2 linked regions of the Pseudovibrio sp. M1P-2-3 genome follow. The protein of the gene in region 2 interacts with the protein of the main gene of each other region in a pairwise test. Links are inferred from orthologs where the notes say so. Each region holds a gene or a part of one and is shown on either strand. Other genes may lie near its edges. The genes, in order: P6574_RS20795 and recJ.

Evidence for each region.
Region 1: the proteins of recJ (region 2) and P6574_RS20795 interact in binary tests that used the Escherichia coli proteins (3 or more experiments, as listed by UniProt). The link is inferred for Pseudovibrio sp. M1P-2-3 from one-to-one orthologs.

Annotation. Positions count from the first base shown.
Region 1 is NZ_JARRCW010000002.1:51,449-66,898, reverse strand. Bases 9,890-12,861 are described here. They hold P6574_RS20795 (DNA topoisomerase 3), read right to left. Parts: upstream 12,483-12,861; coding sequence 10,296-12,482; downstream 9,890-10,295. Other genes in these bases: P6574_RS20790 (hypothetical protein), read right to left, coding at 12,585-12,861; P6574_RS20800 (hypothetical protein), read right to left, coding at 9,890-10,197. Also shown: P6574_RS20840 (polymer-forming cytoskeletal protein), read right to left, coding at 1-384; P6574_RS20835 (pentapeptide repeat-containing protein), read left to right, coding at 536-2,116; P6574_RS20825 (hypothetical protein), read left to right, coding at 3,846-4,151; P6574_RS20820 (hypothetical protein), read right to left, coding at 4,309-5,376; P6574_RS20815 (hypothetical protein), read left to right, coding at 5,646-6,704; P6574_RS20810 (hypothetical protein), read left to right, coding at 6,727-7,824; P6574_RS20805 (hypothetical protein), read left to right, coding at 7,817-9,109; more of P6574_RS20800, read right to left, coding at 9,223-9,889; more of P6574_RS20790, read right to left, coding at 12,862-13,910; P6574_RS20785 (SPASM domain-containing protein), read right to left, coding at 14,131-15,138; P6574_RS20780 (radical SAM/SPASM domain-containing protein), read left to right, coding at 15,364-15,450.
Region 2 is NZ_JARRCW010000001.1:1,489,482-1,504,856, reverse strand. Bases 6,473-9,369 are described here. They hold recJ (single-stranded-DNA-specific exonuclease RecJ), read right to left. Parts: upstream 8,883-9,369; coding sequence 7,062-8,882; downstream 6,473-7,061. Other genes in these bases: glpX (class II fructose-bisphosphatase), read right to left, coding at 8,986-9,369; P6574_RS06785 (DUF423 domain-containing protein), read right to left, coding at 6,593-6,985. Outside these bases: P6574_RS06810 (glycosyltransferase family 2 protein), read right to left, coding at 1-385; P6574_RS06805 (phosphatase PAP2 family protein), read right to left, coding at 486-1,295; P6574_RS06800 (ArnT family glycosyltransferase), read right to left, coding at 1,288-3,024; P6574_RS06795 (CAP domain-containing protein), read left to right, coding at 3,290-3,904; P6574_RS06790 (M3 family metallopeptidase), read left to right, coding at 4,159-6,204; more of glpX, read right to left, coding at 9,370-9,972; P6574_RS06770 (homoserine dehydrogenase), read right to left, coding at 10,026-11,351; P6574_RS06765 (LL-diaminopimelate aminotransferase), read right to left, coding at 11,380-12,591; P6574_RS06760 (hypothetical protein), read right to left, coding at 12,865-13,194; P6574_RS06755 (PHA/PHB synthase family protein), read left to right, coding at 13,634-15,375. UniProt on the Escherichia coli protein: Single-stranded-DNA-specific exonuclease.

The sequences.
Region 1 (15,450 bases), on a different replicon or contig from region 2:
TTGCTCAAAGCATGCCGTAACATTACAAGACTGCAATAAGTGGATGCGAGAGGCATAGAGGGAGCCTTTTGTAACAGCATTTTTTCCAGCCTCATATAGGTCTACAAATGCATAGCCCTCAAAGCTGTTAAGGTTGGTCAATTTCTCGGATTGGATATTGCCTTTTACACTTGCCGTATTTGATATTTTACAGATTTTGGACTTTATATCACCTTGCACTGATCCATGGATGATTACCGTATCTGCTTTAATGCTTCCAACCAAGACTGCATTTTCACAGATCGTTACCTTTTTCGCAATGATGTCTTTTTTTGCATTCCCTTGAACCGTTGTTTCAGGAGAAAACGCATCCTGCGCCTTATTATATGCAGCAGATAAAATCATTCTTGATGAGCCTATTTCAAAATATTGCAATTCTATCAATTAGGATAATATAAATGATATAGGATAGAGTCTAATTATATTTCTAATTTTAATGACTGAAACTTGCAAGAAATTGTGATTTAAAAAAGAATAATTATATAAAGGATCTGGTATGCAACTGATCACAATTCGCGATGTTGATGGAAATCCCCTGTATGAGGGCAAATCGAAAACATACGGCCAGTTTGTCGAAACTCTCGTCAAACGTAATAAAAGCCTTCAGCGCGCAAATTTACGTGGACTGTCTTTGAGGAATAGAGATTTTAGCAATGGTGATTTTTGCGGTGCTGACCTGTCAGGGGCTGATTTAACTGGTTCAATAGCAAATAGAGCAAATTTTGCACAAACCAAGTTGCACGGTCTAAAAGCAAATGGATTGTCAGCTTTTAGAGCAAACTTCTATGGGTGTGACATCAAGCCTCTTGACGTTGTTTATCAAGACAATCCCAAAGAAACCACCTTTACTGGTGCAAGTTTAACCTTTAGCGACTTCAAGCACGCTTGCATTGAAAACGCCAATTTTTCTGAATGTGCTCTCGGTAGCAGCACGTTCGTAAATGCAAAGCTCAATAAAACCGACTTTTCAAGGTCGTCCATGAGTAATGTTGATTGGTCCGGGGCCACATTAGTACGGAATAACTTCAGAAAGGCAAATCTAGCACCAACCATAAAAATCCCGGCCAAAAGCCTACCCGACTTCACAGACTCCGCGCTCATAGCAGGGAACAACTATGAGGGCGCTGAATTAGGGCAGTCCAACAGAGGGTTTGCCTCTGACAAACTGGTTGGGAAAATTGTGAAAGGCATAACAGTTGCTGCTGGTATTATGGGCCCGTTAATTGCATCGCGCTATGTACCTCTCGAACTGGATTTATCACCGGTTGAAAAAGCATTAGGTTCTGGTGCTGGGTTTATCGCAGTCGCGGGTTTAGTTGGTTACATTCAAGATGAGGTTAAAGAAAAAGTCTTTAGTACTGTGTCAAACTACTTTGACGAAAAAGTCTTGAAAATCCGCAGTAAAATCCATGCCCTCAAAGAGGGGACAATTGCTGCCAAAGAGTTGGCAGTAGCATTAATGAGTAAGCATGAAGCTGTAATCGTGAAATCTCTTATGCGCTCCACCAATCGTAGTTGTATATTCCAACGCGTTGGAACCCTTATTTCAGGTCAAATAGATGTCATTGTATGCGATCGTAAGCACCTGGCTGTGGCTTTGAATAAAATGAGTGCATCTCAAGATGGAGAACTGGGATTGACGAGAGATGTTTTGCTTGTCCAGGAAGGGAAACGTACCTTAGGCCCAGATGCGATCTACCTACGTAAAAGCGGAGAAATGGTTGCTATTTGGAAAGATCCCAAAAAACCCGATAACACAACCAGCTTTATGTATAATGCCGATGGGCAAGTACTCGACTCAGATACCTGCTCTGTTGATGAGATCCCAACTGCATTAGAGCTGATAAATACTTTTTCAAAAGACATCCTGAACTATCACAAGGTTGATAACTTTGACCACGATGCAACAACACATAGACTTCTGGCGGGGCGGGATGGCACAATCACCGTAAGGCGTAAAACAAACGGGCATATTGATAATCCGCATGGTCCAGCAATTATCTATCCAGACAATAGCCAGCAATGGAAGGGTAGTGGGACACGATTAAAGGGGAGTGATTGTGGCCGTTCGCGTTAATAGAGCACTCCAAAAGCGGAAAAATGGTGTCACAATCGACCGAAGAGAGTCTAAACAACTCTCTGCCTTTGTTGAATTCCCGATTGCATCTAAAGTAGAGCAAGTCAAGGATACTACATTTCTCAACAAGCAAGAGATTTTGGCCAAATGCATCAACATGCATCTCAAAGCTTCCGGTTTTGAAAAAATCCTATCCGAATGCAATTCGAAATATGTGATCCGCAATAAAAGTAAAGCTAAATTCAGAGGTGGTCCGGTTTGTTTGTACAGGGAAACGCTTTTCTTAAGTGGATGCGCTCCGTTTATGCCGCTGTTTGATGGTTTTGCGGCGCATGATTGTAGTAAGCCTGATCCGGGGTCTGCCCGTCAAGCGATGAATGTGGTCGAGTTTGGTTATAAAAAGCGATGTATGTCCCGATGGACTTTCTGGCCTCACCTACACTTGCGTAAGCCTTGAGATAGACCTCCTCGTACTTGATGGTCCGCCAGAGCCGTTCGACAAACACGTTGTCCCTCCAAGCCCCTTTGCCGTCCATGGAAATCTTGATGTCTTCACGTTTCAGCACCTTGATGAATTCCTGACTGGTGAACTGGGAGCCCTGGTCTGAATTGAAAATCTCCGGCTTGCCGTGCTTGCGTAGCGCTTCCTCCAGAGCCTCAATGCAAAAATCCGCTTCCATAGTGTTCGACAGTCTCCATGACAGGACTTTGCGTGTGTACCAGTCAAGGATGGCGACCAGATAGACAAACCCCTTTTTCATAGGAATATACGTCAGGTCGGTGGCCCAGACTTGATTGGGTTTTGTGACCTTAAGATCGCGCAGCAAATACGGGTAGATTTTGTGCCTAGGTGCTGGCTTGGAGGTGTTGGGGCGCCGGTAAAGGGCTGCAATGCCCATCCGTTTCATCAGGGAGCGAACCTTAAAGCGCCCGATATTATGGTCTTGCGCTTTCAAAAGCCGTTGCAGCATACGGCTCCCGGCAAAGGGATATTGCAGATGCAACTCATCCAACCGGCGCATAAGGGCGAGTTCTTCCTGTGAAACTGGCCGGGGTAGATAATATACAGAACCGCGCGAGATCCCCAGCGCTTTGGTCTGACGGCTGATGGACAGTTTGTGGGTGCGGTCAATCATTTTTTGGCGCTCAGCAGCCCGGCTTTGGTGAGCGCACCGGACAAAAAATCATTTTCCAATGTCAACTCGCCGATCTTGGCATGAAGGTGCTTGATATCGACCTCGGCTTCGACTTTGCCCTGTTGGTCAGCGCCGAACACATCCGGCATGCCGACAAGTGCCTGATCCTTCCACACTTTGATCTGATTGGGATGGACATCAAAGTCTTGGGCCAGTTCGCTCAGCGTTTTCTCACCGCGGATGGCAGCTAACGCTACTTTCGCCTTAAAAGCCGGGCTGTGATTGCGCCTTGGACGTCTTGCCATGTAATTCTCCTGTTCGTGGCATAATGCCAGTTTCAGAAGCGAAATCCACTTATACCACCTGTTCAGATTTCCCGAGCCATCTCTTTCAGTACCAGCAGCACAGTCGCTAAATATAGGAAAAAAAGAGTTCGCATATCAGGATGGTACCACACAGATGAAGTTGAAAAGGTACGCTCTATCTGTAAAATAAATAATTGGAAGATAGAGCAATTGTTGAGAACCGCACTTGTAAATAACATAGATGGAATTAGATAATTCATAAATTAAGTTACAAATACTGAAGGACATATGGAAATGACTTCAAATAAAACGCAAAGTGAGACTTTTCTCAAAGAGCGCTATGCAACCTTAGAAACCATGTTGCAAAAGCATGATCTACTTGATGGGCTGACAGGTGCAGACAAAAGTTCAATTGAAGATATATTATGCCGTGGGTATTGGGATGGCTGCACCCTCAAGGATTTTTCCAACTTATTTGCTGATGCAGGGGATGCCAACTTAGAAAGTTATTTTGAAAGAACAGAGATAATAAATGCTTTAGACAAAATTGAGCATAGCTCTGAATGGCATATAGAAAACTGCGATAAACTGTAGATAGCTACAGGTTTCAGGTTGTAGAAGGTCGGCTTATGACCTTATCGCAGTAAATAAACGGGATTGCTTTTGGATAAAAGTATGCCGACCTTCCATATACCTGAGCCTTTAGAGGGCCCACCATTGTATGATGGAAACCTGTAATTAAATCAGTTTATTAGTCACTTTCATTTGTCTTGGTTTTGAGAAACTGTAAATTTTGGGAGCTCTCATTCTTTTCGCGATCAGACTTCAGCTGTGGGAAGAAGTGGTATAATTCTCTATTCTTTTGTGGCTTTCCAACAATATTTATTGAGTGGCTATTTCCTGTAAATGGGAGAATACCGTCCCCCTGATACGCTTTCCAAACAGCCTCCAAAACGCTGCTTATTTTACCGTTTGCAACAATTAGCTGTAACCTCATATTAGATAAGCCAGTTTTTACCTTTGATATATATCTTTTTGCATCTTCTTCAGTAATGATGTCCGGTGGACGAATAATCGCGTCTAAACCAGATAGGATTTGATTATTTAGGTTATCCAGTTTCATGTACATAGACAGCAAACCATAGTTGTTGGTAGCCATTGTAATATTCATTGTAAGCTCTTTTGGGACAGGACTTACCTCCATCGCTACTCTTGCATCTACTTGGTGTCCTTGCGCAAACTGATCCAATGGAATGCTACTTAATTTTTGTAGGTATCCAGATGTTGCTGCAAAAGATAATTTTAGCGTTGCCTGCAAAGGTATTGGGTATGCACGGCTCCACTTGGGGGCAATCAATTCTAAATTAGCGATGGAAAACGTATGGTCTTCAGCGGTAGTATGTCGAAAATTTTTAATGTGTATACTTGAGTACATCAAGCCGGGCAATCCTGTAGAAGCATCACGGATTTTAAGATCATTTACGACAAATTTATCAAAGCTTGTTCTCGTACCATTAGGGGCAGCCCTCTTAAACCCTGTAATTGAAAGCTTATCAAAGAAAAAATGGGTATCCCCGTTAACAGGGTTGACCATTTCAACTTTACCTATTTCAAAACTGGTAGTTCCATTTAGACCTTGATTTATGCCGCTTATTCCATAAAGGGTTTCTTGGCCAGCATAATAGGAAGTTTCTTTAATCCTATGTGCGTTATATTCAAGATACTCCAACAACATTGAAGTTAATTCGCTACCGACTGCTACATATTTCGAGTTTAGTGACGCATTAATGTCAGAGGTTTGTTGTGCATTCGCACTCATGTATGAGGATAAAAAAGTGAATATAACAGCTGAAATGTAAAAGATAGATCGCATAATATGAACCTGATATCTTTGTAAGATAGGATAATATTGCAGGAAACAAACTGATACCCATAATATATCCTAAGCACAGACTTTTCTGTTTCAGTTATTTTATATAAAGTATATCTATAAGATTTCAAACCTAGATGCAGGATGCGAGTTCGCTCATTTGCAGTTGGTAAGCCAAAATCCCTTGGCCATGTATAAATGGGGTATGGAGCGCTTAATTGTCTACTCACGGAAAACAACTTTTCACCGACATAACTCTCGAATTATATAATGGTTGTGCTGGCTCTTGTACCGGCTGCTTGTTGTCAGTTGCCGAACGGGGCCAAGGCTTTCCGCTTATGTCGATTAGCATGTTCGAGGCAGTTGTAAACCAGATTGCGACATACGGTAAATCAATTGATTTGAACTATCGAATAGTATTGGTGTTCGGAGATGTTCCACAACTCCCGTTGGATGCTTTACACAAATACATAGAAATTGTTCAAACGGCTGGTTTGAGTATTGGTATGACAATGACTTTAACATCTGAAAACTATTGGGATGTATATGAAAGTAAATTGGTGTCAATAATCAATACTTGCCCTAACATTGTGTTCGACATTACAGTTGATCCCATAAGGTTATCTCGTAACAAAGAGTATGGTAATCGCCTTCGAAAGGCTTGCCGTTTAGCGCCAAAAGTTCATTTGCAGATGCTTCTTTCTGAAGCTCTTCTTTCAAAACTAGGTCCACAGGATCTTGGAAAGGAATTGGACATGGAGCTCGAGGGGAGATCAGTTTCTCTTGGTTTTACACCTACAATTGAAAATATGGGGCGTAAAAATTACGGCTATAGCGTAGATAAAGCTGCAGGTTGGGCAACTCAATTTTATAATTCTACGGCCGCGGGCTCAGCACTGTTTAAAGACGAACTACGCCGGTTCAATTCCAGTGGGTCCTATGAACAATTCATTGCTCAAACATACCATGTGAGTAGTGATGGTAAGGTCTGGCCTACTGCATATACAAGCTTTGGAGACGTTATACTTGACTATAGGAATAAAGCCCCAGCACTTGGAGATTTGAAATCTACATGTCTTGATCAAATTTTAAAATCACCGACAGTGAAACGTTTGGGTATTCAATCCTATAATAAATTATTGAATAGTCCGTTCTCATGTTCAGAGTGCGAGCACTTTAATTCATGTAATTTCAATGGGATAGGTATTGTACGTCGTGTATATAAAGATGTCGAGTCACGCCTAGGTTCCTGCTATGGCCCCAAAGCTTTTCTCTGAATTATGACTTAGGAGCCAGATAATGCAAGAGTTTCTAACAATTGCTATGGAATATGTTACACATTGTCATGGTACTTGCCAGACATGTGTTCTTTCACGTTCTGAGCGAGCCGAGAGATCTCCACATACAAAATTGTGTAATATAACAAAGGGAATTGAGGCTATAGCAAGTAGCTACGCTGGAGCACAAAGTGTGGCTCTAGGTATTGGACGAGCTAATATACTCGATCTTGAAAAGGCTGACTTGGATAATATTCAAAGTATCATTCAGACAGCGGAGAGAAATTTATCCTTTCACAAAGGGTATGCGGAAATCACAACATCACTCATAGGAAAGATAAATAGCCAAATTCAGAAAGCTCAATACCTCATGACAAGGAATAGCAATTCAGCTTTTGATATGCGGTTTGTGGTTGTCGGGAATACGGCTCTTTTATCAACCAAATATTGGCAAAACCTTCGCCATTTTATGAGTGAAATTTCAAGCATGCGTAGGGGTGTACATGATCAGGTTGAAGATAGTGGCGATATACTCCAATTGGCGCTTTCATGCGAGACACTCCCAAATATTGATGGTGTCCTTGATCAATTCCCTGGTCACCGCTCAGTAATAAATATTGTCTGGGCGCCTTCCTATGACAAGGCGCTGAATTGCTCCTCTGTGTTAAGGAAGATGGAAGAGTGGCTGGCTGAGTTCTACGTAAAAAGTCGAGATAGGGGAATTGATGCATCGTTTATTGAGCGCGTGGACAACGCCTTAAAGGATGTTGATATATCACACAAAGACGCAATCGAAAAGGCGCAGGAATCCTGTGATTCTATCACATTTATTGATGCAGATGGGAATTGGCACAACGGTCAGTTTACAATTTTAGCTGAACTGGACCCTATACGATTTGACCGAGAAGGTCTGCAAGTGGGAATGAAACATCGTGCCTTAGCGGATGCAAATTCTCTTTTTCGTAATAAAGAATGTCGTAGATGTGAGTTCCGTCCTGCCTGTATTAGCTCTGGTGCATTTAAGTTTGTAAACATGATTAACAAGAGACTAAAGGGTCAGGTTTCAGGTTGCCCGGCGGGTATAAGAAAGACATTCGAAATAGGAGCTGGTTATGTTTAGCAATTTTTTTGACAGAGAAGGCTCAACGTTAGGGATTATGGATGATCTGCAGATAGCGGTACATACCTATGACGGCTGTGCTCGTGGGTGCTCAGGATGCCTTGTCGATAAGCATTTTAAAAATGGCTGGCGGTTTCGAAACATAATTCCATCAGAGGGCATGCGACTTATACACTCTAGGGTCGAGGAGTATTATGATTGGCTTCGAGCGAATATTAACACAAAGGATTCAGGATACTTTGGCAAAAATGGTTTCACTGTAGACCACTACTCTTATACTTTTAGGTTTGGAAACCATAGTGAGCTTCCAGAAGATATGCTGGACGAAATTGCAGAGTCATTTCCAAGTCAATATCGAGTATTCTCGACAGCCCCCTCTGAAGATATTCAGAAATTTGTTGGACTTCGAAACAGATATCCAGGTAGGTACTTTCTTGAAATAATATATGACCCCATCGCAGATTCACCACATGATATTAGGGATATGATCCTTACAATGAGGCAACATGGGATATTAGGATATCCCGAAGTTTTGGTGACACGCAGACTGTTAGACCAGTTCTCCCCCGAAAAGTTTGTTGATGAAGCTATGGGGCCCCTAAGTGACATTAGTGTTCAAATGCAATTTGGCCGGTATACTCCCTCAAAAACAAGAGGATATAGAACATCTCAAGTAGTCACTGTCGACGAAGAAGTAAAGTGGCTGGCAGAGGTTGCACGTTTAACTGTAACAAGAGGGTATGATATACATCCAATACCAATAGGTGAATATGCGGTCACTTTGCTTGATGAATATGGAGAAAACATAGCGTTATCACCAAACGGTTACTTTGATGTAGAGAAGCTCCCGGAGCCCGAACCCTTCCATATAAAACATGTGAAGGATAAAACTAGAGACATATTTCTTTCATCTCTATATGTTGATCACAACCTTGATTTGTTTGTTTGGTCTGAATCGATGGGGCAGCATGTCCTAGACCGCAACTTTGGATATGAACCACTTGGAAATTTAAAAAACTCTTCAATACAAAGCATAATCACAGAACCATATGGAGTTCTTGAAAAGATGCTCAATGAAGTGGTTCGTTCGCTAATCACACACCCGAAGTGTGTTGATTGTAGGTATAAAAGTTTTTGTGCATCTCATGCTGTCCCATTGTTCAGAAAGTGGCACCCGGACAATGGAGAACATTGTTATGGCTACCTCCCGGTTATAAGAGAGTTTCAAAAGAGCAAACCATTTTTAGAGAACATGATATCTGGTTTTAAAGAGTTGGATTTCTAGATTTTTTCACATTAGAGACCGATACAGATGGCGGCTCTGGTACGCACATAGAGGACGAGCGAACCAGAGCCGGAACTTTAAAGAGTTAAAATTTAATGTGGAATGAGAACAACCTATTTCATTGCGGACAAAAAGACATTTATATCGTTTGGTAATCCTTTTGAGGAATAAAACCGTCCTGAGCCATCAACGTATGCTAAGAATGGCGTTTGTAAGAGTTCGAAATCTCGTGCAAAGCTCTCATTTTTTGTGAGGTACGAGCGCGCATCTGCTGACATATTTGGACTATCAGTTAGATGTTGAAGACGCCCACCTTCAGTTTCAAACCAGTAACTGGAAATATTATCTTTGGACAGCATATCCAGCGCCCGTGGTTTGCTTCCTTGAAGGCCCGCAATAAGAATTATCTTTATGCGTAGCTTCCTGTCCAGAACCAATGTCTTTAACTTTGACCATGCTTGGTGGCAAAATGGGCATTGAGGATCCGCAACCATCCATAGCTCATTAGGAGCGCTTACATGGCCCACTTGGAAGTACGCAGTCTCATTTGCTCTTTCAAGGAAGGTATCCCGCGGAATGGAGCTTAAGAACAAGCTTGCATCGACATTTTCTGGCTGTACAACCTCACCACTGGCAATAGGAATGTTCAAGTATGCTTGTGAAATCCGATCTTTGATTTTAATATCAGGAGCTGGCTCTGGAGATGCTGTTTTATTATTTTGAGGAGTATCTTGGCCAAATTCTAATGAAGCTGCATTGAACCTTGCTCGCATCTCGGCCAATTGAATGCCGGTGATATTACGCCCCTTGGTATCATGTAAAACACCGGTGAGGATATATGAACCATCGCTAGTTATGTAAAAGGTCTGCATATCTCCGTTGGCATTCTGACCAAGGTATGCTTCCAGGCCACCGTCTTTACCAATAGCAGTGAGGTTCACACCCTGTGATTTAAGATATGCTACAGCTGGAGAGATGGTAACTCGCTGTTCAAGTGGGCTCTCAGTTACTTGAGCACAGACATTACCAGACAGTCCAAGGGCAACGCCCAAAGTAAAGAGAGCCCTGCGTGAATGGAGCTTGCGCATCGAAATTACCCTATTTTTCTAACAATGAGACCCAAGATAAATATTTATCCTTTTATGTATCTAATATATTCGATTGGGTCAAATAAATCAGCGGCGCTCTAGTCTGGCCATTCGCTGTTTGTACATTCAGGATAATTTGAACATCCAAGGAAGCGTTTTCCTTTTTTTGTACCTTTGTGTACCTGCCTAGTTTTCATTGTCCCTTTTTGACATTTCGAACAGTTTTGACCGTCTCCTTTAAGAGGTCTGATTTTCACTTCTGGCCACTGGATGTGCTTGCAGCTCTCTGGGTTGTCTTTACTCCAGTTATCACAGGCTAAGAAAAATTTCGATTTCTGTTTTTTTGCTTGGCGCGTTCTAAGTGTACCCTTCCCGCACTTTGGACAAAGCGTCCCATCACCATCGATTTTAGGCACGCGCTTACCTTCAATTTCCAGTTTCTCTATCTGTAGTCCATGTTGAACAAACTTATGTAACGAGTTATGCAGTGCCTTTTCAAAGGAGGCTGGAGCTGCATCACCGGCAGATATCTTTGTTAATTGTGCTTCCCAAATTGCTGTTAATGCAGGGTCTTTCAAGTCGGAGGGGAGCGCTTTAATAACAGTTCGCCCATGTTGGGTTGAGCGCAATTGCACTTTTTTTTCACGTTTAACATAATCTCGCTTTAATAAGGTCTCGATAATGTTCGCTCTTGTTGCTTCCGTACCAATTCCGTCACTATCTTTAAGCATTTTTTTTGCAGACGAATCCGGTACATATTTATAAACATTTGTCATTGCCGCAATTAAACTACCATCGTTAAATGGGGCAGGGGGTTTCGTTGTCTTCTTCTCTACTTTCGTTTTATCCACTCTAACAGGATCATTTGGGCTCATTTGTGGTAAACTTGGTTCAGTTCCAGCTGAGCTGGCAGGAAATATCACTTTCCATCCCTGCTGGAGTGTTCTTTTCCCTGACGCTTCAAAGTTATAGTTCTCAACTTTTATCCTAATTTTAGTCGCCTCATACTGGTATGAGGGATAAAATTGAGCAAGAAAGTACTGTGAGATCAATAAATAAACACTCATTTCTTCCTGACTCAGCTGACAAAATTTAGCGGAAGAAAAGTCTGTAGTTGGTATTATTGCATGATGATCAGATAGTTTCCCATCATTCCATGCATTGCTTTTAATGGAAATGTCTGTACCCGCAACAGCCATCTTTAGTTGATCATGGCCCTGAAATTGCTTCAAGATCATGGCAGCTTGATCTGAGTAAATGGAAAGAGGTAGATATCGGCAATCAGAACGTGGATATGTTGTGAGCCTGTGCTTTTCATAGAGTGATTGAGCTATCTCCAATGTTCGAGCCGCAGTAAGACCAAACTTGTTGGAGCACTCTGTTTGCAGAGCACTTAGTGAAAAAGGAAGAGGTGGGGCATTGGTCTTTCGTTTTCGATCTATCTGTAAAATATTACCAACTTTTCCTTTCACCTGTTCCAGTATTTTTTCGGCCACGGCTCTATCTAGAATGTGGCCGTATTCATCGGTATGAGTACTGTTTTCTGCAGGACTATAGGTGGCGGAAAAACTGCCATTTTTATGGAAAAACAGCCCCGTTGCGACGAAATAATCTTTAGGTTGGAAGTTTGCAATTTGAAGATCACGGTCTACTACAAGCTTTAGGGTCGGAGTTTGAACCCGGCCTACAGATATCAGCTCATTTACCCCACCTCTTTTAACCAAACCGGTATAAAGACGGGTCATATTCAAGCCGTGTAACCAGTCCGCTCGCTGCCGCCATAAAGCCGCTTTATAAAGATCCTCTTTTTCTTTGTTGGGAAAGAGTGATTGTAATGCTTTTCGTAAATCACTTTCAGCCAGAGATGGAGCCCATAACCTATAGACTTTATCACTGAAAGGCGGATACTCTAGCTCCTCTAATAACTCATCAATAAGGAGTTGCCCCTCTCTTTCAGGATCGCCCGCATTTACGACCGTAGTTGCTTTTCTTAATAGATTTTGGATGGCTTTTAAGTGGCTTTTTTTATCATTATATGGCTGGCGCTTCCAAACCGAGGGGATAATTGGCAGGTCTTGGAGATTCCAATCCTTGTATTTGGGGTCATAGCTCTCCGGCGGCGCTGTATCATACATATGCCCAAACACCCATGTAACTGCCTCTTTGTCCCCCAGTGTCCAATGTGTCTTTTGTTTTTGTGGGCTTACACCTATCATCTTACCCCTAACCATAGCTATCGATGCAGCCATTTTAGGTTTTTCGGCGATAAAAAGTTGCGTGATCATGAGTATAAAGCCTCTGGTCCCATTAAATAAGAGAGGGTAGCCGTAGCTACCCTTCATTTGAATTGATTGGATGACCTACATTCTCTGATTAATCAGATTGGTCTAACGTTTGAAGTAGCTTCGGCTACCCCCACCATCGTTCACAGGCTGGGCGTTTTCCCGGTTTTCATTCTTTGGCGGTTTGGGATTCTTACGATGCCAAAGATCAAACTTGAGATCCTTATCTTTTTTATAGTTTTCCTTGGCTTCCTCCAATATGAATTTTTTAACATCAGCAGGAAGGCCTAAGAGTGGGAGCCGGCCACATTTAAACTTGGCATTGGACAGTTCTATTTTTCCATCAATTTTAGAAATGTAAGGTAAGGCCACCAGTCTGGTCCCGAAGTAGGATTTCCCATTATTTTGTGTCTTGAGCGGATCTAAGCCACTAATATAACACTTTGTGAAACCCTGCTTATAAGCTCTTTCATTGTAGATTGGCTTCCCATCTTCTTTTACCCTGATCATGTTCGCCGTGTTCGAACAATCACGACCTGAAATAACCTCCCTCAGATCAATATTCTCTTCAGAAAGAGAAACAGAATCCCGGCCTGTATTGAAAGATTGTCCACGGGTCACAATGCAATGGAAGTCAGTATTTCCTCCGAATGTTTTAAGCGCGTCAACCCATGGCCTTCTACCATTCTCTGAGGCATCTTTTATGTCACGCGCCATCCACTCCTCAAAGCTTTTTTCAGGAGAAAGAAATCTAGTCCTCTCTTCCCCTTTCTCATTTTTATATTTCTCACTGGCATTGAATACCGTGCGATATGTATCTTCGACCTTTACAACATTATTTTGGTCATCTCTTTCAACGAGACACATTTGAATGTATGCATATGGAGACCCCACAGCAGTTTCGGATTCAACACCATACCCCTCTGGGAGAGTGAGCGCAGTTAGCACTGAATCCTGGAGATCTTCTATGGACTGGACCGGCTTGGATGTACGCAAACTTAAATGTTGGCGCTGTTGCCACACGCGGGGCTTTCCCGATTCTTGGTCAATGAGGATTTCCCCATTGGTGTCTCTTACAGCCCCTTCTTGTGATACAGAGTAAAGATACTGAGTTTCTTCCGGATGCACTTTGATATGATCGGTCTTATCCCGGCTGATAACATTGATGTAGTCGGCATTGATGGTACATTTGCCCGTATCAGGATCAGTGGTGAACTTAGGTCTTTCTAGTTCGACCACCCCAAATCCTTCTGGAATTTTATTCTTACCGTTTCTCAGGGTAGCTGCCGTATGGCGTTTGCTATTGCCTTCTTTGACAGGCGTATAGAAATGCACCTCAAGCCCTTTTTCACCAGGTTCAATAACCTTTCCACTGAGGTCCATGAATGGGCTCATAACAATCCCACGGGCAACGGGAGTACCATCATTCAAGCTGTCTGCAGGTCCACGGTATAGGACAATCGCAGGGGTCGTTTTGTTCCCGCCACCATTTCCTTTTTTTGCTTTGAATTGTCCCAACCCCATAACGCTATCCTTTACTTACAGACTGAAATTTAACCTAACTTCAGCATGCTTGTTCTTTTGCAAGAAACAAGTAAAATTTATAGGTAAAAAGCTAGAGTTAGTCATCGACAGTTTTGTGAATATAGTCCTAAAATAATATAGGAGTTGAACTTTCAGGAATAATTTGGTGAATGGACTTCAAGTTGTTGCTAATCCATTCAACGTATTTTTTTCCTCCGAAACAGTCATCATTTACCCTATTTGTCTTCCAAAACTCCATTACACAACTATTTTTATATTCACATGAATTGCATTCAATATTGTTGTTCCCTCGGACCTGCTTTCGCATATATTCACGTCGTTCTTTTGAATTCAGAATCTCAATAAAATCTTGATCAATTATATTTCCAAAGACTCGCATATACTCAACCCAGCCATTTCGATAATCAGGTAGAACAAAGTCTCCATTAGGCAACAAAAAAAGAGTCTGTGAAGCTATATTTGATAATGGAGGGGCTTTTTGTTGTCCCAATATAAATTGCAGTTGCCCTATTTCTGGAACTACGGCACCCTGCTTTTTCAACTTTAACCAGTGCTCAGTGAGACCAATAAGAAAGTCTGACCATGCACTCATAGTTGGGGCGTACTTTCTATATTTGAGACCGGTATTTTGATCATTCTCCATAAAGGGAAGCCAGCTTGTTTCTGATACCCCGAGCTCCGTAAGGTAGTCCAAAGTCTTTTCTGGCCCTTGCTTTAATAGATCAGAATTAACAACGCTAATTGTAGATACATCCATACCATCATTTATTAGATCCCTTACTTTGCGGTCCCATTTCTTAAGGTAGGCATCCCCTCTCATTGCCCCATCATATGATGTCTGAACTTTTCCATTGGTGTATTTAGTGAATGCAGTGTTCCACTCCTTTTTAACCGAAACCAACGATGACAATATTGTGTGCGTATTATCATACATATGATCTGGACTAAAAATTGCATTTATCCTATCAGCCATATCGGCAAACATGGGAATGCCCAATGACGTTGGTTCACCGCCATACCAATAACACCGAACAGTTCTTTTTTTTACGCCAGCTTTATTCCAATATTTGTCGATCTTTTCACATGCCATACCAATAAGGTCAGGTGAGAGCACAGTACGGTCTTGCCGTTGTTCCAGACTTAAGTAACAATGTGGGCATCGTAAATGGCAGTATAGGCTCGGCATCAAGGTAAAGACAAAGTATCCATTTTCGATACTGTACTGCGTTCTCATATTAATTTATCCTATTGAGATGTGCCATTAATTAAATTAACTAGATTATAATGATCTTAAATTTAATTAATAACCATTTTACCAGATTAGGAAGATTTTGCACACATGTCAGGGACTTTTCTATACCAGATAAATGTTACTCGTGACTGCAATCTGAGATGTACTCACTGCTATATTTCTTCACTAGTCAAA
Region 2 (15,375 bases):
GCCCCGCAGCCAATGCAACAGCAGGTGCAGCCCCTTCCAATGCACCAATGAGGGCCGGAATATAAGCTGGGTCATTTTGCCCATCCCCGTCAATAGTTACAATAAACTCACCCCTTGCGTGGAGAAGCCCGCTGCGAACCGAACAACTCTGCCCGCATGAATTATGATGGTGAATAACTCTAAGATACCCATGTGAGTACGCGTAGGATCTGAGTGTATTTTCCGTATCATCATCCGAGCCATCATCAACCACAATAATCTCGAAGCTCCTGCTCTCCAGAGCCTCCCCAATTTCCCCGAGGAGACGGGGGAGGTTTTCACTTTCATTCCTTGCAGGAACTACAACACTGATTGATGGTCGACCGGAATCTGGGGCTGTAATCATTTACAATATCCACTAAGTCATTAATTCACTACGTAAAAAATATCTTTAACAATTTGTATTTATTTCATTTTCTCGGAATCTTACGCTTATATGGCGACGACTACGGCTTGAGAAAGCGCAGGCGAACCATCCAGTACCAGAACACGAACGATGAGAGAGCGCCCAGCATAAATCCGGCAAAAACATCACTAGGATAATGTGCGCTGATAATAACACGGGTCATAGCCAGACTGCCTCCGACAAGAAACAGCGGCACCCGATAACGGGGAAACAAAAGCCCAAGAGCAACGGAAAGAGCACCCAAAGATGTGGCATGACCGCTGGGGAAGCTTGTATACATAATCTTCCATGCAAACAACTCAAGCTTGTAGGGACCAACGACTTCATAAAGAGCTGGTCTAGCTCGGCCAAGGCTCCATTTTATAATAAGTGCGATCAACCCACTGGAGGCAACGGACAAGAAAATTAAGGCGCCATATACAGCCAGCTTATATTGCAATATGCGCGCATGTACGCCCAGCCCCTGCACCTTAATTGAGAGCATGAGAAGAAACAGCCCGCCGGAGCCAACCAGCATCCAGTCTGATTTTCCCAAGTCCGTCACAAGCCTGAAACTCTCTTTGAACTCATGGGGCATCTGCAAAAGCGTTCGCCGTGCCCAGTCATCCAGCGCTGCCAGCACCAAAACAGTGATAGACACCATAAGAACGCAGAAGATAAGCATAGGCACTCCCACCATATGGAACGTGCGCAAGCGGGTCATGCGACGCTTGATAAGCGCTGGAAGCCCCCTCAAGTTTTGCCGGAACTCCCTTGCGGAAAAATTCGCCAGAAAAACCCGAAAAATTCGTTTTGGGTCACCTCTTGTGCCTTTACCGGAGGTATAAGTGTTGGTGCCAGTTCTATCCACCCTCAAAAGCCCCCAAGGTCACTTTGTTTCCGCCGTTCAGTTTCAATCCTGACACTTCCCCCAACTGCTTTACCGTGATATTTTGAGCCTTTGCAGCTTCCATAAATGCCTGCTGATACCGCTTTTCGACAATGGCCACCCGGCATAAACGCTCAGCATTGACATCTGTCGCCCCGGATACAGGGCGCAGGAATGCGGCAGCCTGCTGGGCGTTGCCGTTCTGGGTAGAGAGTGTATTGAGGAAAACCAAACTCGGCTCGTTATAACCAACAGTAAACACCTGTGTTTCCTCGCAGTGTGGCAAGTCTTTTACAACCTTGGCTATGGCCGGAGAAACCCACAGAGGTGTTAAAGCAGGGGCGCTATAAAACCAGAAACCAAAATTGATCGCCGCCATTGCCACAACAAGAGCTGGTATAGCTTTTAACGGCTGGGACTGGCGCAGATGCTGGGTTGCCAGAAAGGCCAGAAAAGCACCGCAGACCACAAGAACTACACCTGGGGGAGAGGGCCAGATCTCAAGGTATACCGGCCCAATGACAACAAACAGAGCCAGAAGCAAAGGGATCATGGCACAAAGGATTACGGAGGTCCCGCGAAAAAAACTGTTCGTTTTTCCTTGGGGGCTGCCAACCAGACAATAGGCAACGGCAATTGCCAATGCAGGAAGCATGGGCATTGTGTAATGGGGCAGCTTGGTGGACACCAGCTCAAACACAATCCACGAAGGCACCAGCCAGCAAAGCATAAAGGAGACAACCTCCTGTCCCCTTGAGCTCCATAGGCGGGGCACCGCATAAACAATGAACACACTCAGCGGCCAGAATGTTGCAAAGCCCGCGAGAAGGTGGGTCAGCGGTGGGGCGCCATGGGCTTCTTTCCCTTCTCCGATTTTTGCAAGAAAATCACCGCCGAGCGCTTTGCGCAAGAAAGCCCCTTCAGAAGCGATCTCGATTGCAACGACCCAGGGCAGCACCAGCAAGCACAGGTAAATCAAACCGATAACGGGAGCCAGCCCCCGCACCCACGCCCCCTTTCTTTGCCACAGGCACAAGGCCGCGATGGTCAGGCCGCACACCATTAAAATGATCGGCCCCTTCAGCAGCACGCCCGCCCCCATCGCCGTCCAGAACAAAAAGGCAAGCCACCAGTTGACTTTAGGAACTGCGCGTTTCCACACACGTGCCAGCGCTCCTTGAGCTAGAACGATACATGCCAGAAGCGCCGCATCCGCTTTTGCCAGATGGGCTTCTGCAATCACAATAAAGCTTGTTGCCACCAATAGGCCGGAGAGAAAAGCCCCTCGCCGATCTGCAAAAGCAAGGGCTGCCCAATAAACGAGCAAAACAGCAAGGGACGCCCCCAGAACTGAGGGCAAGCGATACACCCAGATCGGAGCATTTTCTCCATATCCAGTCAGTTTTGCAGCTGCCGCCTGCAGCCAGTAGATGCCAATGGGCTTCTTGTAGCGGCCCTGTTCCTGAAAACGGATATTTACGTAATCACCGCTTTGCAGCATTTGCTTTGTTGCCTGTGCAAACCGCGGCTCGTCCCGGTCTAGCGGCGGAACACTGGCAAGGCCGGGTACATATAACAGAGCACATAGAATTATGAGCAGAGCCGGTGCCACAATAGGAAGGCCCGTCAGTCGCAACCAGAGCGGAAGGCGCACTTCCCCCTCTTGCGGCGCGTCCACATGGCTCTTCTCCACCGTTGCCCCGTCCTTCACCCACACAAATCCTTAGAATTCACCCACCCATAGCAAGTGGACTTTCACGTTTGATCTCACGCGATAGTCGCTGGAAAAGACCTAGGCTGTAAAACCTGTAGTTTTGGCTACTTCATTCTTTCCGCTGAAAAACAGGGATAAGTGTCTTTTCATTACACCAAATCGTTTTGCTCCATGTTTTCTCCATTTTCCTGATAAAGAAGAGGCTCCAGCTCTTGAAACATAAATTTGCTGCAAAGCTCTTCAGCTTTCTTTGGGGAACAGAATGACACTCTCATTGCACAGACCTGAATCACGGTCTGTCCATTTGCTCGGCAAGCTCATGCCTGTTGCATCTTTCATCACCTGCCTATTGCTGCTGGCGGGCTGCGCCGGTCTGAGCGGAGCAAGGACAAAGGCGGACCTGAGCGAAATCAGCATCAACCGGCAGGAGGTTCTGCGCCAGACCAATGAATGGCGCGCCAAGCATGGCCTGCCTGCACTCAAGCTGGACCCGCATTTGAACGAGGTTTCTCAAGATATGGCAAACCATATCGCGGCAAAAGATTCTCTTGGCACATCCAGACATTCAGCGGGTAGCCTGCAACGCCGCACGGCAAAGGGTGGATACAGGTCCTATGCAGGTGCGGAAAATCTGGGGGCGGGTTACGCGGATATCAACGCGGTCATGGTGGGCTGGAAAACGTCCAAGGACCACAACAAGAACCTGCTCAACTCCAATGTCACCCACATGGGTGTTGCCCGCACCAACCGGACAGATGGAACCTACCGGAATTTCTGGGTAATGACGCTGGCGGCCCCAAAGACAGCCACAAATACAACCCGCGGCCCCATGCTGCCAATGCGCACAGGCCAAACTACCGTCTCCATCACGCCTTAAAGCACATCGCCGAAAAATGAATACCGGTTTTTGGTTAAAGATACGCGCCTAAACAATATGTTAAAGCAGTGAGTTGTTTCAATTAAACGCCTCAGTGCTTTAACCGGCCTTTTCCGGTCCCTGCCCCTAAGATTATGCAGTAACCTCTGTAATCTCAGGGGAATCTATCACAATCCCCCACCTCACCTCTTTACGCTCTCCAACTTCCCACCATATTGTTGGTAGGACTGCACCTATCAGGAGAGACGAGAGTTATGGATGCGATTCAATCGGCATTGTTGCAAGAGTGGGAAACTCCATTTGGAATTCCGCCGTTTTCAGCAATCAAAGCGGAAGAGTTTGTGCCTGCATTCGAGCATGCCATAGCTGAGGCAAAGGCGGATGCCCAAAAAATTGCAGGCAACCCGCTTTCTCCGACATTTGAAAATACAATCGAAGCCCTTGAGCAGAGCGGCAAAATGCTCAAACAAGTCTCAAGCGTGTTCTACAACCTGTCCAGCGCCCACACGAATGACACACTGCAAGAAGCTGAACGGATCATTGCTCCCAAGCTTGCGGAGCATTATTCCGGCCTGATGCTGGACCCAAAGCTGTTTGAGCGCGTTGACGCCTTGAAAGCCCGTGAGGCCGAGCTTGGCCTGACACCAGAACAGGCCCGTGTTCTGGAGCGCTACCACACCCGCTTTATGCGCGCCGGTGCTGGCCTTGATAAAAACGCGAAAGTGCGCATGGCCGAGATTACCAAACGGCTTGCCACTCTTGGTACCCAGTTTTCACAAAACGTTTTGGCCGATGAAGCCTCTTACAAGCTGGTACTCAGTGAGGGGGACGATCTGGCTGGCCTGCCGGAGTTTCTCGTCAGCGCTGCTCGCGAAGCAGCTGCAGAGCGCGGGCTGGAAGACAAGTACGTAATTACCTTGTCCCGCTCTTCAATCGAGCCGTTCTTGCAATTCTCCACACGCAGGGACCTGCGCGAGGAAGCGTTCACCGCTTGGGCTAAGCGCGGTGAAAACAAAGGCGAGACTGATAACACAGGCATCGTCAAGGAAACTGTTGCCCTTCGCAAAGAACGTGCCGCCCTTCTGGGCTTTGACAGCTTTGCCGCGTTCAAGACCGACGACACCATGGCCAAAACCCCACGGGCGGTCAACGACCTGCTTATGAAAGTATGGGCCCCAGCCAAGACAAAGGCAGCAGCAGAAGCCGCCGACCTTCAGGAAATGGCCCAGTCCCTTGGTGATAATATACAAATCGCCCCGTGGGACTGGCGTTATTACAGTGAGAAAGTGCGCAAAAGCCAGCATGATCTGGATGAAGCGGAAGTAAAGCCCTACTTCCAGCTGGAACGGATGATTGAAGCCTCATTCCACACGGCTAGCAAACTGTTCGGCCTCTCCTTCAAGCCATTGAACACTCTGGAGCTTTACCATCCAGATGCCCGTGCATTTGAAGTTCTGGGACCCGATGGCAAACATGTTGGTATCTTCATCGCCGATTATTTTGCCCGCACATCCAAACGCTCCGGCGCATGGATGAGCGCTTTCAGGGAGCAACATAAGCTGAACGGGAATGTTTCTCCCGTTATCATCAATGTGATGAACTTCTCCAAAGCGCCGGAAGGTCAGCCAACACTGCTCACATTTGATGATGCCCGCACCTTGTTCCACGAGTTTGGTCATGGCCTGCACGGTCTTTTGTCCAATGTCACCTATCCCGTCATATCCGGCACGAGTGTTGCCCGCGATTTTGTAGAGCTTCCCTCACAGCTCTATGAGCACTGGCTTTCCGAGCCGCAAATTCTAAAAGAGTATGCCCGCCACTATGAAACGGGAGAGGTAATTCCGCAGGACCTTCTGAACCGCCTGCTGGCTGCTTCCAACTTCAATCAAGGCTTTGCAACGGTTGAATACCTGTCCACCGCCATTGTTGATATGGCGCTGCACAGTGCCGATCAGGTGGATGATCTGGATCCGCTGGCGTTTGAGAAGAAAACTCTTGATGAAATCGGCATGCCCGCGCAAATCATCATGCGCCACCGTACGCCGCACCTTGCCCACGCATTTGCTGGAGATGGCTACTCAGCCGGATACTACAGCTACATGTGGTCGGAGGTGATGGACGCTGATGCGTTTGAGGCTTTCAAGGAGACGGGCGATCCCTTTGATCGAGAAACCGCACACAGACTGAAGGAGTTCATCTACTCAGCCGGTGGCACACAGGACCCCGCAAAAGCCTATACTGATTTTAGGGGTAAGATGCCAAGCATCGAACCGCTTTTGAAAGGCCGAGGGCTCATATAGCGCCGGACTTACTGCGTCAGCCCCGCACAAGAACATTATATTTAAATGAGGATGCGGGGTACAAATATTACTTGTACCCCACTGATGCACCAAACTTTAATGAGCAGGACTTGTCCTGCTCTTTTTTTGTTTAAGTCAATCCACCCTAAATACCGGTCACTCTTGCTGTTTTGATCAACGTCTAGCTTAGAGTAAACACGGGCTAACGAATCCAACCGTTGCACTTCGCTCGTGAGTCTCCAGCCCCGGATCAAGTCCGGGGTGACATCCTTGTCTTTTTACGACATCATCCCGGCCAACAAGCCGGGATCCAGAAGGAGCCCTATAGGTTCCTATTATTGCTGACTGGTACAACCACCTGCCCAAGGCCGCCTTACTTTCTTTCAGTTCAAGCCCTTTTATAAAAACCGAACAGGCCAGCAAGCAGTACGTTCAGCCATCCCAAAATCATAAGGAAACCACCTGTGGGTGCGGCTTTGTCAAAAAGTTTGGTTCCAACAAACATGCGCAAGCCCAAGTCACCACAAAACAAACTCAAACCGGCAAAAATCAGAATCATTCCGAATGCCACCAGTTTCGACCCCGTTTTGTCATAGGCAAGGCCGAGCGCCACAAAGGCGGCCGCATGCATCATGGTCAGGCTGCTGATAATGCCAAGAAAGGGATTAGTTGTCATATGGGACGCAGCAGCTGCGGTGATGATGGCTGTAACGCCGCAAAAGCCGCCCAAAATCAAACCTGCTCTCAAACCAGCAGTGGAATAGCTCACCTCATTTGTCACAGGACCCTCTCATCATACTTGCGGCTCACCCCGCACCTATCGTTAAACTCTCTATGGTTTCCTAGATAAAACAAACCTATGGATATTGGGAGGTCGCCGGATCAGCAACATCCATAATGCGCATTTGCACTTTTGGACGCCCCTGCCAGGTATCAATGGAGAGGTTTCCGGCAACGTGTAGCAGCCTGCCGCGCCCCTCCAGCAGTGCCTTTCCAAGGGGTTGGTCTTCTGCTTTGAAGGCAATGGCTTTGAGCTGGGAACCATCATTCCCCCCCAGTGTCACCCGCACATGCCCCTTACCCACCACATCGGCAAACTTGATCCGCGCGGCGGGAATGGCAAACACCGGTTCGGGATGGGCCGAGCCATAGGGGCCAGCTTGCGTCAACTCCTCCAACAGCTCAAGGCTCGCGCCGCCCACACTCACCACTCCATCAATGGTCAATTCCTGATCCCGCATAGCCACGGCAACATCGCCCCCCAAGCGCTCATTCATAAACACTTCCAGTTCGGCAAGTTTGTCCTTGGCCACTGTTAGCCCTGCGGCCATGGCATGCCCACCGCCTTTTTCCGCAAGGCCAGCCTCAACGGCAGCTCGAACCGCCGCCCCCAAGTCAACGCCGTTCACGGAGCGTCCAGAGCCCGTTCCCATGCCTTGCTCATTAAAGGCAATGGCAAAGGCAGGGCGGCGGTAGCGTTCCTTGAGCCGCGAGGCAATGAGCCCCACAATACCCGAGTGCCAGCCGTCCGAGCCGGTAAACAGAACCGATACATCGCCGCCTTCGGTTTTTTGGAAGGCCTGCCCTTCCCCCTCTTCCAGCATAACCGCTTCCAGCGCCTGCCGTTCTTGATTGAGACGCTCAAGCGTTGCAGCAATTTGTTCCGCTTCCCCGCGATTATCACAGGTCAATAGCTTTGCTCCCAAAGCTGAATCCCCAATACGTCCACCTGCGTTAATGCGCGGGCCCAGCATAAAGCCCAGATGATATGGAGTTGGCGGGCCGGAGACACGGGCCACATCCACCAAAGCGCACAGTCCCACGTTTTGCCGCTTTGCCATCACCTGCAGCCCCTTGACCACATAGGCGCGGTTTAACCCTTTAAGCGGCACCACATCACACACAGTGCCCAATGCCACCAGATCCAGAAGGTCCATGAGGTTCGGCAATTTGTCCGCGCCAACTACTCCGCGCTTTCGCAGCTCCCGATTCAAGGCCACCAGAAACAGGAAAGTCACGCCGACAGCCGCCAGATGCCCCTGCCCCGACAAATCATCCTGTCGGTTTGGGTTCACCAGAGCATGAACATTTGGCAGTTCCTCTCCCACCTGATGGTGATCAAGAACAACTACCTCTAGCCCCAACTTGTGCGCCGCCTCAAATGCCTCGAAAGATGTCGAGCCACAATCAACGGTCACCAGAAGGCGTGCGCCTCCTTGATAAAGCTGTTCCAGTGCCGTGGGGTTTGGCCCATACCCGTCAATGATTCGATCAGGGATATAGACATCAGGAGAAAGCCCTAGTGCACGCAGATAGCGGCAAAGAAGGGCGGAGGAGGTTGCCCCGTCCACATCATAGTCGCCAAAAATGGCAAGGGAAGTGCCCTGCTCGATCGCCTCGGCAAGTTTAATGGCCGCCCGGTCCATATCCACCAAAGAGGAAGGGTCCGGCATCAGTGATTTCAACGTGGGATCAAGAAACTGATCCGCGTCTTCCAAGCTCACATCCCGGCCAATAAGGACCCGCCCAACAACCTCGGAGATTTCTGTACGCTGAGAAACCGCGAGGGCCTGTGCGGCTCCAACTTCATTAAGCCGTTCGCGCCATTCCTTGCCGTTGGCGGATTTTCTCACGCCCAGAACTGTTCGTCGGCTGGTTTTATCCAAACTTGTCATCATCACTGTCACTGCTAGAAAGGCTGTCTCAAAAAGCAAAGGGGCGAGTGTGTACTACACCCGCCCGTTTCAGCTGTCATCAAAGAGGAATAAGTCTCACGTCACCCTAGAATTTATCTGCATGAGCATGGCGGGCTTCGATATAACGAACTGTGCCTGATGTGGAGCGCATCACCACTGTGTGTGTTTTCACACCGCTAGACGCGAACTTTACACCTTTGAGGAAGTTGCCATCAGTCACACCGGTTGCGGCAAATAAAACATCCCCGCCCGCCAATTCCTCAAGAGAGAACTTGCGGTTTGTGTCAGTGATGCCCATACGCTTGGCACGCTCCACCTGTTCTTCACGGGTTATCACAAGACGCCCTTGCATCTGCCCGCCAATACAGCGCAGAGCCGCAGCAGCCAGAACACCTTCCGGCGCGCCGCCGATACCCACATAAAGGTCAATACCGGTCTGCTCCGTATCGGTTGTATGGATAATACCAGCCACATCGCCATCACCGATCAGGTAGATAGACGCACCACATGCACGAATATCGTCAATCAGCTTGGCATGGCGTGGCCGGTCCAGCACACACACTGTCAGCTCTTCAACCTCAACGCCTTTTGCTCGCGCAACAGACTTCAGATTCTCAAGGATAGGCCGGTCCAGATCAATCACACCCTCAGGGTAACCCGGTCCAACCGCAATCTTTTCCATGTAGCTGTCAGGCGCGTTCAGCAACCCGCCAGCAGTCGCCATGGCAATAACCGCCAAGGAGTTCGGCATATTCTTGGCACAGATTGTTGTTCCCTCAAGCGGGTCCAGAGCAATATCAACCTTCGCGCCGGCCTTTGTGCCCACCTGCTCACCGATATAGAGCATAGGAGCCTCATCGCGCTCCCCTTCTCCAATCACCACAGTGCCATCAATAGGCAGCTGGTTGAGTTCGCGGCGCATGGCATCCACGGCAACCTGATCCGCTGCCTTTTCATCTCCACGGCCACGCAAACGTGCTGCGGCTACAGCAGCACGTTCCGTCACGCGTGCCAATTCAAGTGTAAGAATTCGGTCCAGAACGTTTTCGTCGTTCCCTTGACTCTCAGCCATAGCTTTTTAAACCTCTAGGTGTTCGATGGCCTGTCCATATAGGAAAAGAAATTTTATTTCAATTTCTCAATACGTAAAACCTGCGCCATACAGGTAGTAACATTTTCGGAAGCAATCGCTTCCAGAGCTTCCCTGACCATCATCTCCGATGTTTCATAGGTGATCAAAATGACTGTTTGCGGGTCATCCGGATCGTGCATTCCCGACACATTGCTGTGGGCATCCCGGCTTTTTTGGACGATAGATTCTAAAGAAATCCCTTTGTCAGCCATACACCGCGCAATAGTTGCAAACGAGCCAGGTTCATCCACAACACGTAGACGAATGTAGTAGCCCCCTTCATGAGAGCGCATTCTGGCTTTTTTATAGGGGGTAAGTGTTTCCGCTTTCTGACCAAAGACAGCCAGATCATCACCACGTGCAATATCTGCAATATCCGAGACAACAGAAGAGGCAGTCGCATCGCCGCCAGCACCTGGACCCACAAGAATAACTTCCCCCACAGCATCCCCGTCTACGGCAACTGCGTTCAAGACGCCGTCAATACGGGCAATCGCCGAAGACTTGGGCACCATTGTCGGGTGAACCCGCTGCTCGATACCGCTGTCTGTGCGCTGTGCAACACCAAGCAGTTTGATTCGGTACCCCAGCTCATCAGCCGCTTGAATGTCTTCGGGCGTAATGGAGGTGATACCTTCCACATAGATGGCATCACTGTCCACTTCGCAACCAAAGGCCAAACTGGTCAGCAGTGAGAGTTTATGGGCAGTATCGAAACCTTCAATATCAAACGTCGGGTCCGCTTCTGCATAACCAAGACGCTGTGCATCAGCCAGACACTCGGCAAATGCAAGGCCTTCCCCTTCCATGCGGGTAAGGATGTAGTTACAGGTTCCGTTCATGATCCCGTAAACACGGTCCACACTGTTACCTGCCAAACTCTCGCGCATGGTTTTAACAATCGGGATTCCACCGGCAACGGCTGCCTCGTAGTTCAGGCTCACGCCTTGGCTCTCGGCCAGTGCGGACAAAGAAACCGCGTGTTTTGCAAGCAGTGCCTTATTGGCCGTGACCACATGCTTGCCTGCTTCCAGAGCTGCGCGAACGCTGGCTTCCGCCGAACCGTTCTCGCCGCCAATCAACTCAATAAACACATCAATCTCGGGGGAGCGCGCCATTTCGACCGGATCATCGAACCACAAAGCACCAGAAAGGTCTACTCCACGATCCTTGTCCCGGCTTCTTGCGGAGACCGCCACAACCTTGATCTCCTTGCCGCTACGATGGGCAAGGATATTCGATTTACGTTCCAGTATGCGCAGCAGCGAGGTCCCAACCGTACCCAGACCTGCAACACCAACTTTCAATAGTTCACTCATGAAACTCTTTTACCACTGAGGTTACACGTTAAACGTCCGAGTTGCTCAACTCTTCTGAATTGCTACCGGTTTCATCAAAAAACCTGCGAATGCCTCTTGCTGCCTGACGGATACGTTGCTCGTTTTCCACCAAGCCAATGCGAACAAACCCTTCTCCGTGCTCGCCAAAGCCAACCCCTGGCGCCACGGCAACGTCCGCCCGCTCAATGAGAAGCTTAGAGAATTCGAGGGAACCAAGGTGCTCAAAACGCGCCGGAATTGGTGCCCACACAAACATGCTTGCCTCAGGAGCTGGAATTGGCCAACCCGCGCGGGTGAAGGCTTCAACCAGAACATCACGGCGCTTGCGGTACATGGTGCGCATTTCTTCAATGCAATCTTCCGGTCCATTAAGCGCAGCGGTGGCGGCTACCTGAATAGGCGTGAAAGCACCGTAGTCCAGATAGGATTTTACACGGGCAAGCGCTGCAATCAACCGCTCGTTGCCAACAGCAAAGCCCATGCGCCAGCCGGGCATGGAGAAGGTTTTCGACAAGGATGTAAACTCTACGGCCACATCCATTGCGCCAGGAACCTGAAGAATGGATGGTGGCGGTGTTTCACCGAAATAGATTTCTGAATAAGCAAGATCGGAGAGTACGAAGATATCATGCTTACGGGCAAAGGCCACAATATCGCGGTAGAACTCAATATCCGCACAAGCTCCCGTCGGATTGGACGGATAGCAAAGCACAATGGCAATCGGCTTTGGAATGGAGTGTACAACAGCCCGCTCCAGCGCTTCAAACACCTCCGGCCCCGGCTGAGCCGGAATGGAGCGCAAAGAACCACCAGCCATAAGGAAGCCAAAGGCATGGATCGGGTAACTTGGATTTGGCACCAAGACCACATCACCGGGGGCCGTAATGGCCTGCGCCATGTTGGCAAAGCCTTCCTTGGAGCCAAGGGTGGCCACAACCTGCGTATCAGGGTCCAGTTTCACGCCAAAGCGGCGCTCATAGTAGGCTGCCTGCGCACGGCGCAAACCGGGAATACCTTTGGAGCTGGAATACCGGTGGGTGCGGGGATTTTGAACAGTCTCAACCAGCTTATCAACGATGTGCTGCGGTGTAGGATGATCGGGGTTGCCCATACCCAAATCAATAATATCCGCGCCCGCCGCTCGTGCTTTGGCCTTAAGACGGTTTACCTGTTCAAAGACATAGGGCGGGAGCCTGCGTGTCTTGTGAAAGTCGTCCATACCAAAAGCCTCGCTTATTTATTAATACTCATGTTTTCTAGGGGCAACTACAGCGTCTGCCCCTTGGGCGGCTGTTTTAGCAGGAACCACAGGCTTTTGCATGGGGTTGAGGGCGGATTTGACGATATTTTTTCTCAATTAATACGCCAGATGAGAATTCCTCCCCAATTTTCTTTGTGAGCCCCCTCAAAAGTTACCCACTTGTATAAACAGGTAAACTTCTTCGGCAGGTCCATCAATTTGTATAAAATTCAGAGGAGATTGACTCTATTTCTACGGATTTTGTGCACTTTGCTGCGCCTCGTCAGCAATCTGCTCAAGCTCCGAGCTCTGCCCGCCCGCTTGCTGGCTGGCGGCTCCCGCGCGCTGTGCATTCTCATTCAAAGCCATAAGTTCAGCTTCCGTCTGCTGACGCTGTTCATCTGAAAGCAGGCCATCATCATTATAAAGAATAGGCTCATACTCCGGCTCACCAGGAATTTTGTCATCCTGCTGCATGGCTTCCGAAAGGGTCAGGTTCTCGTTAAACGTGCAGCCGGAAAGGATCGCCAAGGCAGTTACAAAACAAAGGCCAAAGAGTGATCGAGAACGGTTGTTTGTCATGGATTTATGATGCTTTCATTTCGGTGTCAGGGTGAGCGGTTATTGCGATAGCTTTGCAGAACCAGTTACTGCAGACCATCACTCGATAGCTAGCGCCCGACTATATTTATAGACAGTCTATACACGATTCTCACCGGTTTCGGCTTGCATGACCCCCGCATAGCGCCGGTTCTCCCCATCAGCCAGCGGCAAAAACCTCAACTTTAGGTAAATATTTTATTTATGGGCCTATTTAATTAGGCATAGCGACACATAACCCAATAGTTTTCATAGGAAAATAAAAAAACCCCTCTATAATAGAGGTGAAGTTTCTTGGAACTGTAATAATCAATGAATAAAAAAACTTTACCTAAAGTTACTGGAACTATTTTTTGGAATTTAAAGTAGATTAGGGACCCTTTTCATGGGTCTCCTCCGAAAATAGGGATTTGTAAAGTCAATGACCACTGATCATAGGAACCTAATTTCACAGTACACAGTAAAAGACCCGGAAGAACTATCAAGAAATATTGCCAAAATATTTGAAAACGGCGGTCGTGCCCTTGCAGCCTATCTTGAGCCTCGGGAAAAAGGTGAAATCGAGCCGGACTCTCCCGATCAGGTGGCGGGTATCCTGAAGGCCCTTGTTGAGGTGGGGGGCTATTGGGCCAAAGACCCCGGCAGAGCCATTGAAGCCCAGTCTCGCCTTTGGACTGGTTACATGAATGTTTGGGAAAGCTCCCTTAAACGCATGAGCGGCGACAGTGACGAGCCTGCCGTCAAACCAACTCCCACGGACAGGCGCTTCAAAGACCCTGAATGGAACGACAACAGCATTTTCGACTTCCTCAAGCAGATGTACCTGCAAACGAGCAACTGGGCCGAAGACCTGGTGGAAGAAGCAGATGATCTGGACGAGCACACTAAACACAAGGCAGAATTTTACATCCGCCAGCTCGCAGACGCATTCTCCCCTTCCAACTTTGTTTTGACCAATCCAGAGCTTTTGCGCGAAACTTTTGCCACAAACGGCAAGAACCTTGCCACCGGCCTTGGCAATCTTGCGGAAGACATTGAGGCCGGCAATGGAGACCTGAAAATCAGGCAGACAGACAGTGCCGAGTTTGAGGTTGGCAAGAACCTTGCCACTACCCCTGGCAAGGTGATCATGCAAAATGATCTATGCCAGCTGATTCAGTACAGTCCAACCACGGAAAACGTCCTCAAACGGCCACTTCTGATCATTCCACCCTGGATTAACAAGTATTACATCCTGGATTTGGATGCGGAAAAATCTTTTATCCGTTGGGCAGTCGAACAAGGGCACACAACCTTTGTGGTCTCTTGGGTGAACCCGGATGAGAGACAGGCCAAGAAGAGCTTTGAGCACTACATGAAAGAGGGAATCCTTGAATCCCTTGAGGCCGTGGAAAAAGCAACAGGCGAAAAAACAGTCAATGCTATCGGCTACTGCGTGGGTGGTACTTTACTGGCATTCACACTGGCCTACCTTGCCAGAATTGGTGAAGACGACAAGATAGCCACGACTACATTTTTCACCACCCAGATTGACTTTACCAACGCAGGCGATCTGAAAGTTTTCGTGGATGAAGAGCAGCTTGAATGTCTTGAAGATCAGATGAAACGCAAGGGCTATCTGGACGGAAGTAAAATGGCAGCCGCCTTTAACATGCTGCGTCCCAACGATCTGATCTGGCGCTACGTGGTGGGTAACTATATCAAGGGTGAAGCCCCTGATGCCTTCGATCTTCTCTACTGGAGCTCCGACAGCCCCCGCATGGCTGCGGCCAACCACTCCTATTACTTGCGCAACTGTTATTTAAACAACGCCTTCGCGGAGGGTAAGTTGCGTATGGCCAAGCGGGTATTGAAGCCCTCGGACATTAAGATTCCCATTTATAATCTGGCCACGAAGAAAGATCACATTGCTCCGGCCCTGTCTGTATTCAAAGGCTCCAAACTATTCGGTGGACCTGTTGATTATGTTTTGAGTGGCTCTGGCCATATTGCCGGGGTTGTAAACCCACCCTCCAAGAAAAAGTATCAGTACTGGACCAACAGTAAATCCTGCGAAACACTGGAAGAGTGGGAGAAGAGCGCCACTGAGCACCCTGGTTCATGGTGGACACACTGGGACAAATGGATCAAAGACCATGATGATGAACAGGTGCCGGCCCGCCT